2 linked regions of the Rhizobium rhizoryzae genome follow. The protein of the gene in region 2 binds, or shares a complex with, the protein of the main gene of each other region. Links are inferred from orthologs where the notes say so. Each region holds a gene or a part of one and is shown on either strand. Other genes may lie near its edges. The genes, in order: secY and secA.

Region 1 (7,223 bases), 1.4 Mb from region 2 along the record:
CGCGGCGCTTCTTGCGCGGACGGCAACCATTGTGCGGGATCGGCGTTACGTCGCGGATCGACGTAATCATGAAACCAGCAGCTTGGAGTGCACGCAGAGCAGACTCGCGACCAGAACCGGGACCGCAAACTTCCACTTCCAAAGACTTCATGCCGTGTTCCTGGGCCTTCTTGGCGCAGTCTTCGGCAGCAATCTGAGCGGCGAACGGCGTAGACTTACGCGAACCCTTGAAACCCTTTGCACCAGCAGACGACCAGGCAATTGCATTGCCCTGTGCGTCCGTGATCGTGATCATGGTGTTGTTGAAGGTCGAGTTGACGTGCGCAACGCCAGACGTGATGTTTTTGCGTTCGCGACGGCGGACGCGTGTGGCTTCCTTGGCCATGGTATTCCTTTCGTTGATCTCGTCACCGCCGTAACACCAGCGGCTCCACCAGGGTGAAACTCACCCCAAACTCAAAAAGGAGGCCGATGCACTGGCACCAACCTCCAAAAATCCGGATCTAACCGAACTTACTTCTTCTTACCAGCGATAGCCTTGGCCGGACCTTTACGCGTGCGCGCATTGGTATGGGTACGCTGACCGCGCACCGGCAGGCCGCGACGATGACGAAGACCGCGATAGCAGCCAAGGTCCATAAGACGCTTGATGTTCATAGCGGTTTCGCGGCGAAGATCGCCCTCAACCTGGTAATCACGGTCGATCGTTTCACGGATCTGAAGAACTTCAGCATCCGTCAACTGATGTACGCGACGGTCAGCAGCAATGCCGACCTTCTCGACGATTTCCTGCGCAAACTTCGGGCCGATCCCGTGAATGTAGGTCAGCGCAATAACAACGCGCTTCGCAGTCGGGATGTTGACGCCAGCGATACGTGCCACGCCTATTCTCCTTGCGTTCCAGTTGCCATCCGGCAAGTGGTGCTTCTTCCATGAGAGCAGCCTCAAAAGGCCGCCAGTTCAAATCTCATCCGATATAGTCATAGCGACAAGACCGGACCAAATAGCAGTCCGAGCCAATCGCTATCAAATGTCGCGAGTTGGCGCGGTGTTTAGCGGAATCGGTGCCCAAAAGCAACCGGCCCCGCCAAGATTCTTTAACAACAAACAGCGTTGCACTCAGTCAAGCGGCTGACTTTTCCAGGACGTCTTCAATAGACTTCGTTACGACATCCATATCCGCCATACCGTCCAGGACCACCAACTGCCCTTGAGCTGCATAGTACTCGGATAGCGGGGCAGTCTTTTCACGATACTCCACGAGACGCTTACGGAATGACTCGGGATTGTCGTCGGAACGCACAGTCCCACCTGCAGCAACCGTTTCCGCAACCCTCGATTCGATTCGGCGAACAAGAGCCTCTTCATCGACCTTCAGTTCGATCACAGCATCGAGCGAAATATTCTTCGCTCGAAGGTTTTCCGCCAACGCCTTCGCCTGAGGCACCGTGCGCGGATAGCCGTCAAGGATGAAACCCTTGGCGCAATCCGAAGCCTCGATACGCTCGGACACGATCTGGTTCACGATGTCATCCGATACGAGCCCGCCCGCATCCATGACCGCCTTCGCCTTCTTGCCAATGTCCGACTCAGCCTTAACGGCTGCGCGAAGCATATCTCCTGTGGACAACTGCGGGATGCCATACTTGTCCGTCAGGCGCTTCGCCTGCGTACCCTTCCCCGCTCCCGGCGGTCCCAAAAAGATCAGTCTCATCGTCCCCTCTTTCCTCCACGCAACTTGGACTTCTTGATCAGTCCCTCATATTGCTGAGCAATGAGGTGACCCTGAATCTGTGCTACCGTATCAAGGGTAACACTGACAACGATCAAAAGCGAAGTACCACCAAGGGCTAATGGGATTCCGGTCCGTGCAATCAATGTCTCAGGCAGAATGCAGACGAACACGAGATACACCGCGCCGACGACCGTGATTCTTGTCAGGACGTAGTCGATGTATTCCGCGGTCCGCTCGCCAGGACGAATGCCCGGAATGAAGCCGCCATGCTTCTTGAGGTTGTCCGCCGTGTCTTTCGGATTGAAGACGATTGCCGTGTAGAAAAAGGCAAAGAAGGCAATCAGCAAGCCATAGAAGAGCATGAACAATGGTTGACCATGCTGGAGCGAGGCAATGATTGCCGTTGCCCAGGTCGGGAGGCTTGTATTTCCAGCGAAGCCGGCCGCAGTCGCAGGCAGAAGCAACAGGGACGATGCAAAAATTGCCGGAATGACGCCAGAGGTATTGAGCTTCAGAGGAAGGTGCGACGTATCACCCTGGAACATGCGGTTCCCGACCTGACGCTTCGGATACTGGATAAGCAAGCGGCGCTGCGCACGCTCCACAAACACGATCAGAGCAATAACACCGATTGCGACGACCACCACAGTGAGAATCAATGCTGTGGACAACGCGCCTGTACGACCCAGCTCAAGCGTGCCCGCCAATGCAGTCGGCAAGCCTGCAGCAATGCCGGCGAAGATGATCAAGGAAATGCCGTTGCCAATCCCGCGTGATGTGATCTGTTCGCCAAGCCACATCAGGAACATGGTGCCCCCGAGCAGCGTCACCACAGTCGAAATTCGGAAAAACCAACCTGGATCCAGAACGATACCGTTTCCGCCTTCAAGACCGACGGCAATGCCGTAAGCTTGAAGCGTTCCGAGCAGAACAGTACCGTAGCGCGTGTACTGGTTGATGATCTTCCGGCCCTGCTCGCCTTCCTTCTTGAGGTTCTCGAGCGACGGAACAACCGACGTCATCAGCTGTACTATGATGGAGGCAGAAATGTACGGCATGATGCCCAAGGCAAAGATCGCCATACGCTGAACGGCGCCGCCTGCAAACATGTTGAACAGACCAAGAATACCCCCGGCCTGTCCTTTGAATGCCTGTGCATAGGCTTCCGGATTAAGGCCCGGAAGTGGGATATGTGTCCCAAGACGATAGACAAGAAGCGCAGCCAGCGTAAACCACAGGCGCTTCTTCAGGTCCGTTGCCTTCGAGAAAGTAGAAAAGTTCAGATTCGAGGCCAGTTGCTCAGCTGCAGATGCCATGCCTATCTCCGCCTGACCAGTTCCGCCGGCCAAACAGGCTCCAGGCAGAAAGCAGTCTCATTTCCAATTTCAGAAAATCGGGAGATGGAAGGTGCAGAAACCAATCTCGACGCCCCACCCCATTTTCCGTTACACCCCGGCTAAACGCCGCGTCCCGCCGGGTTCGTGAGGCCCACATATGGGAGCAAAATCGCCCGGTGTGAAGCACCCCGGGCGATTCATCGACATATTATTCAGCAGCAGCTTCTGGAAGCTTGATGGAACCGCCAGCCTTTTCAATCTTCTCTACAGCCGCCTTGGAAGCGCCTGCAGCCTCGATCGAAACCTTCGCCTTCAGTTCGCCGTCTGCGAGAATACGAACGCCATCCTTTTCACGACGGATCACGCCAGCAGCCTTCAAGGAAGCAGCGTCGATCGTCGCGGACGCGTCCAGCTTCTTCGCATCGATCGCAGCCTGAATCCGGCCAAGCGATACAATGACAAAGTCAGACGAGAAGATGTTGTTGAAGCCACGCTTCGGCAGACGACGGTAGATTGGCATCTGACCGCCTTCGAAACCGTTGATAGCAACGCCAGAACGAGCCTTCTGACCCTTGACGCCGCGTCCACCAGTCTTGCCCTTGCCCGAACCAATACCGCGACCTACGCGAATACGGTCCTTGCTGGAGCCTTCGTTGTCTTTGATTTCGTTAAGTTTCATGGTTCCTACTCCCGTCTCACTTCTCGTCGACGACGCGAACGAGATGCTGGACAGACCGGATCATGCCACGAACTGATGGAGTGTCTTCCAGAGTCCGAACCCGGTGCATCTTGTTAAGGCCGAGACCGATCAGCGTCTGACGCTGAACGGAAGGCCGGCGAATGGGGCTACCGATCTGCTCGACCGTAACCGTCTTCTTGGTTTCGTTAGCCATCAAACAGCTCCTTATTCTTCCGCTGCATTGCCGGAAGCGGCACGGCGAGCCTGAAGCGTAGCATACTTGATGCCGCGCTGTGCTGCGATGTCCTTCGGATGCACCTGGTGCTTCAAGGCGTCGAACGTAGCGCGAACCATGTTGTAAGGGTTCGACGAACCAGTCGACTTTGCAACAACGTCATGAACGCCCAGCGTTTCGAAAACGGCACGCATTGGACCGCCAGCGATGATTCCGGTACCGGCCTTGGCCGAACGAAGCAGAACCTTACCAGCGCCATGGCGACCATTCACATCGTGATGCAATGTACGGCCGTCGCGCAGCGGGACGAAAATCAGATCGCGCTTGGCAGCTTCCGTTGCCTTGCGGATCGCTTCCGGCACTTCGCGAGCCTTGCCGTGACCAAAGCCAACCCGGCCCTTCTGATCGCCGACAACGACCAGGGCGGCAAAGCCGAAACGACGGCCACCCTTAACAACTTTGGCAACGCGGTTGATAGCTACCAGCTTATCAACGAACTCGCTGTCGCGCTCTTCGCGGCTCTGACGCTCTTCGCGCGAGCCTCTCTTTTCCTGTGCCATTTTCCTGTTCCTTTTTCTTTTCCGGTACAAACGGCAGACTTCGAAAAGCCGACCAAACGCCCGTCAGGGAATCTGGTCGGCCAGTGATGAGTGGCCTCTTAAGCCAAAACGACCGATCCGTGAAGACCGGTCGTCGCATTTATTAGAACGCCAGACCGCCTTCGCGAGCAGCGTCCGCAAGAGCCTTGATACGGCCGTGGTAGATGAACGCACCACGATCGAATACGACTTCCTTGACGCCCGCGGCAACCGCACGCTCGGCAACGAGCTTACCGACTGCTGCAGCTGCAGCAGTGTCGGCGCCGGTCTTCAGAGACGTACGCAAGCCACCATCGAGCGTGGAAGCCGCAGCAAGTGTGCGACCAGCCACATCATCAATGATCTGGGCATAGATGTTCTTCGACGAGCGATGAACCGACAGACGCGGGCGACCGTTAGCGACCGCCTTAATCTGGCGACGAACACGGCTCGCGCGCTTTGCAAGTGCTTCTTTCCTGCTAGCCATTTCGCGTCAACCTTACTTCTTCTTGCCTTCCTTGCGGACGATCCGTTCTTCAGCGTACTTGACGCCCTTGCCCTTGTAGGGCTCCGGACCGCGGTATTCGCGGATTTCCGCTGCAACCTGACCGACCTGCTGCTTATTGATGCCAGTGACGACGATTTCCGTCGGCTTCGGCACGGCAATAGTGATACCCTGCGGCGGCTCATAGACCACATCGTGGCTGAAGCCGAGCGAGAGCTGCAGGTTCTTGCCCTGCATGGCGGCGCGGTAACCAACGCCGTTGATTTCGAGCTTCCGCTCAAAACCGTCCTTCACACCCTTGAAGATGTTCTCGATCATCGTGCGGGACATGCCCCACTTTGCGCGAGCATCCTTCGTGTCGGTTACCGGAGCAACAGACACTGCGTTATTTTCGAAAGAAAGCTTTACTTCGTCATTTGCTACGAAGATCAGCTCGCCCTTCGGACCCTTTGCCGTGACCGTCTGTCCTTCGACAGAGGCCGTAACACCAGCGGGAACCTGAACGGGCTTTTTACCGATACGAGACATAGTTCAATCCTGTCTGTCCGTTAGAGATCCTGCTGGCCTTAGAAGACCGAGCAGAGAACCTCACCACCTACGTTCTGTTCGCGCGCCTGATGATCGGCCATCACGCCCTTCGGAGTGGAAAGGATGGTGATGCCGAGGCCGTTCGCGACCTGCGGAATAGACTTAACCGAAACGTAAACGCGCCGGCCAGGCTTGGAAACGCGGCCAATTTCGCGAATTACGGAAGCACCTTCGTAGTACTTCAGCTCGATTTCAATCTCGGACTTGCCGTCGCCGTGATCGACCTGCGTGTAGCCGCGGATATAACCCTCAGCCTGCAGAACGTCGAGAACGCGAACGCGCAGCTTCGAAGCCGGCGTCGTAACGGAAGACTTGCGACGGGCAGCGCCGTTGCGGATACGTGTGAGCATATCGCCCAGAGGATCAGTCATGGTCATGTTAACCGTCTCCTTACCAGCTGGACTTCACAACGCCCGGAACCTTGCCCAGATTACCGAGTTCGCGCAGGGCGATACGGGACATCTTGAGCTTCCGGTAGAAGGCACGCGGACGACCGGTGACTTCGCAGCGATTGCGGATGCGGGTCTTGGAACCATCGCGCGGCAACGAAGCGAGCTTCAAGGTAGCCTTGAAACGCTCTTCGATCGGCAGGTCCTGTTTCATGATGATCGCCTTCAAAGCAGCGCGCTTCGCTGCCTGGTTGGCGACCGTCTTGCGGCGGCGCTTGTTCTTTTCGATTGCGCTTGTCTTCGCCATATCGAGTTCCTTTTCTACGCTCGTCGTTACGGTTACTGACGGAACGGGAAGTTGAACTCTTTCAGAAGAGCCCGTGCTTCGTCGTCCGTGTTTGCCGTCGTGCAAACGATGATGTCCATGCCCCACATCTGATCAACCTTATCGTAGTTAATCTCAGGGAACACGATGTGCTCTTTGATGCCCATGGCGAAGTTGCCACGGCCGTCAAAGCTCTTCGGATTCAGACCGCGGAAGTCGCGAACGCGCGGAAGCGCGATGTTAACCAGACGATCCAGGAATTCGTACATGCGAGCGCCGCGCAGAGTTACCTTTGCGCCAATCGGCATGTTTTCACGCACCTTGAAGCCTGCAATCGAATTGCGGGCACGCGTGATGACCGGCTTCTGACCGGCGATCGCAGCCAGATCGGCAGCAGCGATCGTGGGCTTCTTCGAATCGGCAGTCGCTTCACCAACACCCATGTTGATGACGATCTTGTCGATCTTCGGAATCTGCATCTCGTTGGCGTAGGAGAACTGCTCCAGAAGCGCCTTACGGATACGAGAAACGTACTCCGTCTTCAGACGGGGCTCGTACTTGTTCTCAGCCATCGATCACATCTCCCGTACGCTTGGCTACACGGACCTTCTTGCCATCGACAACGCTAAAGCCAACACGTGTGGGCTTTCCGTCCTTCGCGACGATCGCGATGTTCGACAGATGGATCGAAGCTTCCTTGTTGATGATGCCAGCTTCCTGGGTCTGGGTCTGGCGCTGATGGCGCTTTACCATATTGATCCCACGGACCACCGCACGGTCTTCCTTCGGCAGCACCTGGACTACTTCACCGGTACGGCCCTTGTCCTTACCGGCAATAACGACAACGTTGTC
Region 2 (7,604 bases):
CGCACATCGCGGTCGCTGTTTTCCCTCAGGCCGATTACCAGACTTCCCATCTCTTCCCGCTCCGTCCAGAAGCGGCTCATGATGGGATGATCCGGTACGGCACAGGAATCGCTACGCTGGATGTTGAGGTCGTCCAGATGCCATTCGGTCAATTTCATCATGAGAAGTTTGCCCGGCGAGTAAGCGGCAAAGTTCTCATCATAGGCAGTCTTCCAAGTATAGGCTTCTCCAGCCATGACAAAGACGACGAGCGAGGCAATCGCGCGGCCGTTCAGGTTGACCGTGTGAATACGCACAGCGTCGATGTCCGACAGGTTACCGATCGCCTCCCGGGCGAAGGCTGCGCGGAAACGGTCATTGATCAGGGCCGAACGTTTGCGTCCCTTCCAGCCCTTGCCTTCCAGCGCCAGAAACTCCTCCGTTCGCCGGCGGATGTCGTCGGGCTGACGGGCAACGTCATAGGTCACGGTTCCCAACCGCTCCAGATGCCGCCACTGTCGGCGCATTTCCCGCAGATGGTGGGATGAGATTGCTCGGCGCAGATAGAGTTCTGGATCTTCCGTGCTCTGCAGGAAAGGGCGCTGGAACGTGTTGGTGATGCTGACCGGCAGGTTTCGCGCTACCGCGACCGCGCGCATCAACTGCGCGAAGCGACCATTGAGCCGCAGGTCTGGAAGGACGAGGACGTCAGGCAGGCGCAACTGCTTCTGGCTCAGTGCATCGAGCAGATTGTCGAGGGTTTCAGCCGCATCCTCTGCATCGAGCAAAGGTGTTCCCAATGGACCGAACGGGTTCGCCCATGCCCGGATAATGGAAGCACCCAGCGAAAAGCCTGGCTTCTCCTGCGAGAAGGGCATCAGCAGCCGCATACGGCTGCGATTGTTGTTGTCATCGCGGATCAGGGCGAACTGGACCTGACGATCCTCCACGCGCGGCATGGCGGGCGCCAGCATGCGTCCCGTAAAGAAGACATTCGGCTCCATGGCGCGGTTTGACAGGAAATCCAACTCCTCCTGCAGATCATAGCCCATCGATGCCGGATAGATGGACAAGGTCCGTCCCGGTCTGCCGACCGATGCCTTGATCGGAGCTTCGGGAATGGACAGCTTCGGCTTTTGAGGCGTGACGTCCAGATCAAGACGAAAAGGACCGCGGGGCGGAAGCTCAACCATGGGATGCTCCTTCCGTATTTGGGTTTTTCACCGCGCGGGCGAAGGCGAACAGGATGATCCCGAGCTTTTTGCGCACAGCTATATGGAGGAGGACTGCCTCCAGCATCATGGCGCTTGCAGTCGCCGAGGCAGCACCGTAGAGGCCGAAACGCGGAACGATAATGATGTTTACCGTCACCGCGAAAGCGAGCACCACGGCATAGATGGCAACGCAGAGAGACTGGCGTCCAGCCATGTTCAGGAGAACTTCGCCCGGGCCGACGAGTGCCTTGGCAAGGATGCCAGCCAACAAGATGACCATCAGTGGGTAGCCGCTGGTGAAGGCGGGACCGAAAAGGCCGAGAAGGATTTCTCCCATCGCCAGAACGGAAAGGCCGACCACCAGAGCCGGCCAGAAGGACCAGCGGGCTGCCTGTGCTGCAAATTGCGCCAGCGATGATTGATCGTGTTCTGCAAGTATGCCGGCAAAGCGCGGTGCTGCCGCTGCCTTGACGGAGAAGTAGACAAACTGAACAAGGGCGATGGTCTTTGCGGCGGCGTAATAGACGGCGACCTGATCCGGCGGCAGGAAGAAGCCGACGACGACGACATCCGCATTGGTCAACAGGAAGCCGATGCCATCGACGAGGAACAATGGCAGCGAGAAGCGAAACCAAGGCATCAGCGCAAACGAAAGTGCGCCCCTGCCGAGCTGGCGACGCAGACGGTAGGTCATCCGGATGAACTGGAACAATGTGGTGATGTAGGTCGCAGCAAGGGCGGCCTCCATCGCCGTTCGAGCGGACTGCGGCTGACCGCTCCACACGGCCACAAGCATGAGAAACAGGATCAGCAATGGACGGATGATATAGGTGGGGCTGAGTGCGGTGACGGCCCAGCCGTTCGCGCGGGCCGTTCCGTCCAGCACGTCACCCAGCGCGATCATCGGCAGCGTGAACAGACCCAGGAAGACCGGTATCAACCAGTAATCCGGTACGAGACTGTCGAAGACTGTCATGAATACGAGGCCGGATACGGCAAGCGTCGTGGCCGAAAGCATGGCGACGATGCGTGCCGTCCAGTTCAGGCCGCGCACCAGTTCGCTTTCGCCGCGGTTCTGATGCTGTGGCAGGAAGCGGATGACGGCCGTATGAAAGCCGAGGCAGGACAGATTGCCGAAGACGACAACCAGAACCCAGACGAAGGCAAAGATGCCGTATTCGAATTCGCCCATCAGGCGGGCCAGAATGATCTGGGAGAGGAAGGCGATCGCTGCGCTGATGATGCGGATGGCAAAGGCAATCAGGGCCATACGCTGGGCGCGCGCCGTTTCACTATCGTCACGCAGGATCGGTTCCAGCCGACGCAGCAAAGGCGTCAGCCGGTTCTTCAGGCCAAGCGGCAAAAGCCGCTCTGCTGTTTCGATCACTGTCATGAAAAACGCAATACTCTTGGCGCAGCAATTATATATGCCAATTCTGCGCCGTGCACGGTTAAGGAAGCGTGATTCTGTTTCGTAAAAACACACTGATCGTGGCACATCTTTCGTGTGCATCACCCTTGCAGACGTTACTTCAGGCCGTGCCATGCAAAAAGGCCCCGGAAACCGGAGCCTTTCAGATATTGCTCATTCGATTTAGTTTTGCGTATCAGGCCTGCTCGAACGCGCCATGGCAATGCTTGTATTTCTTGCCGGAACCGCAAGGGCAGGGTTCGTTGCGACCAACGCGTCCCCAGGTCTGCGGGTCATTGGGGTCACGGTCTTCCGGAGCAGCCACAGCCATGAAGCCGCCGCCGTTCTGGCCAAACTCGTCCTCACCGGTCGTCGCGTCGAGATGATGAACCTGCATGACCGGCGGTGGCTGAGGTGCCTCCGGTTCGTCACGCATCAGTTCAACACGCATCAGCTGCGCCGTTACACCCTCGCGCAGGTTCGCCAGGAGCGCCTGGAAGAGTTCGAAGGCTTCCGCCTTGTATTCCTGCAAGGGGTCACGCTGGGCGTAGCCTCGGAAGCCGACGACAGACCGCAGATGGTCCAGATTGACGATATGCTCGCGCCACAGATGATCGAGCGTCTGGAGCAGAACGGACCGCTCGACATAGGTCATGATTTCGGCGCCGAAACGCTCGGCACGATCCTTGGCCGCAGCGTCTGCAGCCGCTGTGATGCGTTCGCGGATATCGTCTTCCGCGATGCCTTCTTCCAGCACCCAGTCTTGGATAGGCAGATCGAGGTTCAGCTGTTGCAGAACCGCTTCCTTCAAGCCGACCGCATCCCACTGCTCGGCGTATGCCCGCTCTGGAATATGCTTGGTGACCAGGATCTCGATCACTTCATGACGCATGTCGGTGACGGTTTCCGTGAGGTCCGTCGCGTCCATCAGTTCGATACGCTGTTCGAAGATCACCTTGCGCTGATCATTCGTCACGTCATCATACTTCAGCAGGTTCTTGCGAATATCGAAGTTGCGGGCTTCGACCTTCTTCTGCGCGCGCTCCAGAGCCTTGTTGATCCACGGATGGACGATGGCTTCGCCGTCCTTGAGCCCCAGCTTCTGAAGCATGCTGTCCATGCGATCCGAGCCGAAAATGCGCATCAGGTCATCCTGAAGCGACAGATAGAACTTGGAACGACCCGGGTCACCCTGACGACCGGAGCGGCCGCGCAGCTGGTTGTCGATACGCCGGCTTTCATGGCGCTCGGTTGCCAGGACGTAGAGCCCGCCTGCGGCGAGTGCCTTTTCCTTCAACTGCTTGACCTCGGCGCGGATGGCCGCTTCCTTCGCGTCGCGCTCCGGACCCGGCTCCATGCCGTCCAGTTCGCGCTCGAGGCGCATGTCGATATTGCCGCCAAGCTGGATGTCGGTACCGCGACCGGCCATGTTGGTGGCGATCGTGACAGCGCCGGGAACGCCAGCCTGACTGACGATGTAGGCTTCCTGCTCGTGATAACGGGCGTTCAGGACGTTGAACTTCTCGAAGCCCGCCTGCTTGAGCATGGCCGCCAGAAGTTCCGACTTTTCGATGGAGGTCGTACCCACCAGAACCGGCTGGCCCTTTTCATGGGCAGCCTTGATCTCTTCGATGATCGCCTTGAACTTCTCTTCCGCGGTCCGGTAGACCTCGTCGCTTTCATCGATACGCTGGATCGGGAGGTTGGTCGGAACTTCCACGACATCCAGACCATAGATGTTGGAAAACTCTTCCGCTTCCGTTGCAGCCGTACCGGTCATGCCGGCCAGCTTTTCATACATCCGGAAATAGTTCTGGAAGGTAATGGACGCCAGGGTCTGGTTTTCCGGCTGGATCTGCACCTTTTCCTTGGCTTCGAGCGCCTGGTGCTGGCCTTCGGAATAACGGCGACCGGGCATCATGCGGCCGGTGAATTCGTCGATGATGACGATCTCATCGTTGCGGACGATGTAATCCTTGTCGCGCTGGAAGAGCTTGTGTGCCTTCAGCGCATTGTTGATGTGGTGAACGATCGCAACGTTCTCGACGTCGTAGAGCGACTCGCCCTTCAGAAGGCCCGCCTGACGCAGCAGGTTCTCGAGTTTTTCCGTGCCGACTTCGGAGAAATTGGCGGAGCGCTGCTTTTCGTCGATCTCGTAATCTTCCGGTGTCAGGGCCGGGATGAAGCTGTCGATCGTGTTGTAGAGTTCGGAGCGGTCGTCCAGCGGACCGGAAATGATGAGCGGCGTGCGCGCTTCATCGACGAGGATCGAGTCCACTTCGTCGACGATCGCGAAGTAGTGGCCGCGCTGAACCATCTGGCCGCGATCATACTTCATGTTGTCGCGCAGATAATCGAAACCGAGTTCGTTGTTCGTCGCGTAGGTAATGTCGCAGGCGTAGGCCGCGCGGCGCTGGTCGTCATCGAGACCGTGGACGATAACGCCCGTCGTCAATCCCAGGAAGCCGTAGAGGCGGCTCATGATGCCCGCGTCGCGGCTGGCGAGATAGTCGTTGACGGTCACGACGTGGACACCACGCCCTGTCAGCGCATTAAGATAGACCGGAAGCGTCGCGACAAGCGTCTTGCCTTCGCCGGTCTTCATTTCTGCGATTGCGCCCTGGTTCAGGATCATGCCGCCGGTCAACTGTACATCGAAGGGTCGCATGCCGAGCACACGGCGCGCTGCTTCGCGAACCACAGCGAAAGCGGGGACAAGAATGTCTTCGACCGTCTTGCCGTTTGCCAGCTCCTGCCGGAATTCAACCGACTTTGCTGCAAGCTGCTCGTCGGTCAGCGCCTTCATCTTCTCTTCAAGGGCGCTGATGGCTTCCACGCTCGAACGATAGCCGCGCACGCGGCGATCGTTGGCGGAGCCGAAAAATTTGCGTGCAATCGCACCAAGGCTGACCATGCACATGGTCCTTTCTGAATCGATTTGGCATCAGGCTGCCGAGCGCTCCTGGTTACTGCTTCAGTCGATGAAATTTTCACAGACAAATTACAGTACCCGCCCGGAAACTGTTCTAGACGCGAAGTAGCGTGACAGATAAGAGGGGGGTTGAATGATGTCAACGGTTCTGGCCGATACAGAATGGCCACAATCCGGTGTTTCTGAAGGTGCCATGGCCGGAATCGGGCAGACTGAAACCGGTGCTTTACTTGAAAGGTCCTACCTTATGTTTCGCTCCAAATTCGTCGCAGCGGCGACCCTGGCCGCAGCGTTCACGTTCCACTCGCCTCTCGCTGCGCAGGACAACCCTGTCGTTGCGAAAGTGGGTTCGGTGGAAATTCGCAAGTCCGACCTCGATACGGCAATCGCAAATCTGAGCGCGCAGTATCAGCAGCTGCCGGACGAACAGAAGACCGTCGCGGCGCTTTCGCAGGTCATCGATATCAAGCTGGTGGCCAAGAAGGCTGAAGATGCCGGAATCCAGAACAGCGATGATTTCAAGCAACGCATGGTGTTCCTCAAGGAACGCGAACTGCACAATGCCTATCTGCGCGATCAGTTCGACAAGCTGAAGCCGGAAGAGGTCAAGGCACGCTACGACAAGGAAATCGCAGCGATGCCGAAGGAAGAAGAAGTTCACGCACGTCATATCCTGGTGAAGACCGAAGACGAAGCCAAGGACATCATCAAGCAGCTTGATGCCGGCAAGGACTTCATCGAACTGGCCAAGGCCAAGTCTGAAGATTCCAGCAAGTCCGACGGTGGCGATCTTGGCTACTTCACCAAGGGCCGCATGGTTCCTGAATTCGAAGAGGCAGCCTTCTCGCTTCCAAAGGGAAGCTATACCAAGACCCCGGTGAAGTCGCAGTTCGGCTATCACGTCATCAAGGTCGAGGATAAGCGCAATGCCCAGCCGCCAGCTTTCGACCAGGTTGAGCCGCAGGTTCGCCAGATCGTGATGCAGGAAAAGTATTCGTCCATCATCGATGAAGCCAAGAAGGCCCAGAAGGTGGAAATCGTGGACGAAAATCTGCGCAAGGGCTATGACGAACTGACCAAGAGCGAGTAATAGCTCTTAACAAGCCTGCACCGGCCCGCTTTGGCGGGCCTTTTCTTGTCCGGAAGCCAATCCTTGTCTGGAAACTGAGCCATGTCGTCAGCTGTTTCTCCCCTCGCTCCCAAAACCTATCCAGAGATGCCGACTGTGCGCGGCGTGCGGATGGCAACAGCCGCCGCTGGTATCAAGTACAAGAACAGGACCGATGTTCTGCTGATGGTATTCGATGAGCCCGCTTCTGTTGCGGGTGTGTTTACCCGGTCGAAATGCCCGTCCGCTCCGGTTGATTTCTGCCGCACGAACCTGCCCCATGGCGTAGCGCGCGCAGTCGTCGTCAATTCCGGCAATGCCAATGCCTTCACGGGCGTGAAGGGCAAAGCCGCGACCGAGCTGACGGCAGACTCAGCCTCAAAGGCGGTGGGTTGCCAGACGAACGAGGTCTACCTGGCTTCGACCGGCGTTATCGGCGAACCTCTGGATGCCACGAAATTCGCTGGTGTACTGGGTGACATGGATGGATCTGCGGTCGGTGACTTCTGGCTGGAAGCGGCCAAAGCCATCATGACCACCGATACCTATCCGAAGGTTGCCACGCGTACCGCCGAAATCGACGGCGTTCCAGTCGTGATCAACGGTATTGCCAAGGGCGCCGGAATGATTGCGCCGGACATGGCCACGATGCTGTCCTTCGTCGTGACCGACGCGGACATCGCGCCCGCCGCCCTTCAGGCGCTCTTGTCCGAGGGCGTTGGCCCCACATTCAATTCCGTGACCGTCGACAGCGACACCTCCACATCCGATACGCTTCTTCTGTTTGCAACAGGCAAGGCGGGTGAAGACGGCCAGAAGAAGGTCGAGAAGGCGGATGATCCGCGCCTCGTTTCCTTCCGCAATGCGCTGAACGACCTCCTCAAGGATCTGGCACTTCAGGTCGTGCGCGATGGTGAAGGCGCCCGCAAGATGGTGGCCGTCACGGTGACCGGTGCCGAG

Evidence for each region.
Region 1: the proteins of secA (region 2) and secY are in contact, whole or in part, in a crystal structure (PDB 3DIN), measured with the Thermotoga maritima proteins. The link is inferred for Rhizobium rhizoryzae from one-to-one orthologs. Residues at the interface, in WP_004082002.1 of Thermotoga maritima: Glu261, Ala262, Arg263, Lys300, Ala301, Arg302, Thr303, Ile304, Ile305, Leu323, Tyr324, Asp325, Pro326, Val329, Ser330, Tyr333, Ile336, Lys340, Phe345, Val349, Glu363, Phe364, Tyr374, Ser375, Gly376, Gly377, Glu393, Ile395, Thr482, Ser483; in WP_004081795.1 of Thermotoga maritima: Glu108, Gly109, Glu110, Glu111, Ala236, Glu237, Arg238, Arg239, Ile240, Thr241, Ile242, Gln243, Tyr244, Ala245, Arg246, Arg247, Val248, Thr249, Gly250, Arg251, Arg252, Val253, Tyr254, Gly256, Ala257, Ser258, Thr259, Tyr260, Leu261, Pro262.

The regions. Positions count from the first base shown.
Region 1 is NZ_CP049250.1:2,859,958-2,867,180, forward strand. Bases 882-3,768 are described here. They hold secY (preprotein translocase subunit SecY), read right to left. Parts: upstream 3,052-3,768; coding sequence 1,711-3,051; downstream 882-1,710. Other genes in these bases: rpsM (30S ribosomal protein S13), read right to left, coding at 882-882; G6N80_RS19655 (adenylate kinase), read right to left, coding at 1,124-1,714; rplO (50S ribosomal protein L15), read right to left, coding at 3,281-3,751; rpmD (50S ribosomal protein L30), read right to left, coding at 3,768-3,768. Outside these bases: rpsK (30S ribosomal protein S11), read right to left, coding at 1-385; more of rpsM, read right to left, coding at 514-881; more of rpmD, read right to left, coding at 3,769-3,965; rpsE (30S ribosomal protein S5), read right to left, coding at 3,977-4,546; rplR (50S ribosomal protein L18), read right to left, coding at 4,689-5,051; rplF (50S ribosomal protein L6), read right to left, coding at 5,064-5,597; rpsH (30S ribosomal protein S8), read right to left, coding at 5,636-6,034; rpsN (30S ribosomal protein S14), read right to left, coding at 6,048-6,353; rplE (50S ribosomal protein L5), read right to left, coding at 6,386-6,943; rplX (50S ribosomal protein L24), read right to left, coding at 6,936-7,223. UniProt on the Escherichia coli protein: The central subunit of the protein translocation channel SecYEG. Consists of two halves formed by TMs 1-5 and 6-10.
Region 2 is NZ_CP049250.1:1,432,139-1,439,742, forward strand. What follows is about bases 2,601-5,868. They hold secA (preprotein translocase subunit SecA), read right to left. Parts: upstream 5,519-5,868; coding sequence 2,801-5,518; downstream 2,601-2,800. Other genes in these bases: G6N80_RS12985 (peptidylprolyl isomerase), read left to right, coding at 5,784-5,868. Also shown: G6N80_RS12970 (GNAT family N-acetyltransferase), read right to left, coding at 1-1,172; G6N80_RS12975 (lipopolysaccharide biosynthesis protein), read right to left, coding at 1,165-2,586; more of G6N80_RS12985, read left to right, coding at 5,869-6,626; bifunctional glutamate N-acetyltransferase/amino-acid acetyltransferase ArgJ, read left to right, coding at 6,708-7,604. UniProt on the Escherichia coli protein: Required for protein export, interacts with the SecYEG preprotein conducting channel.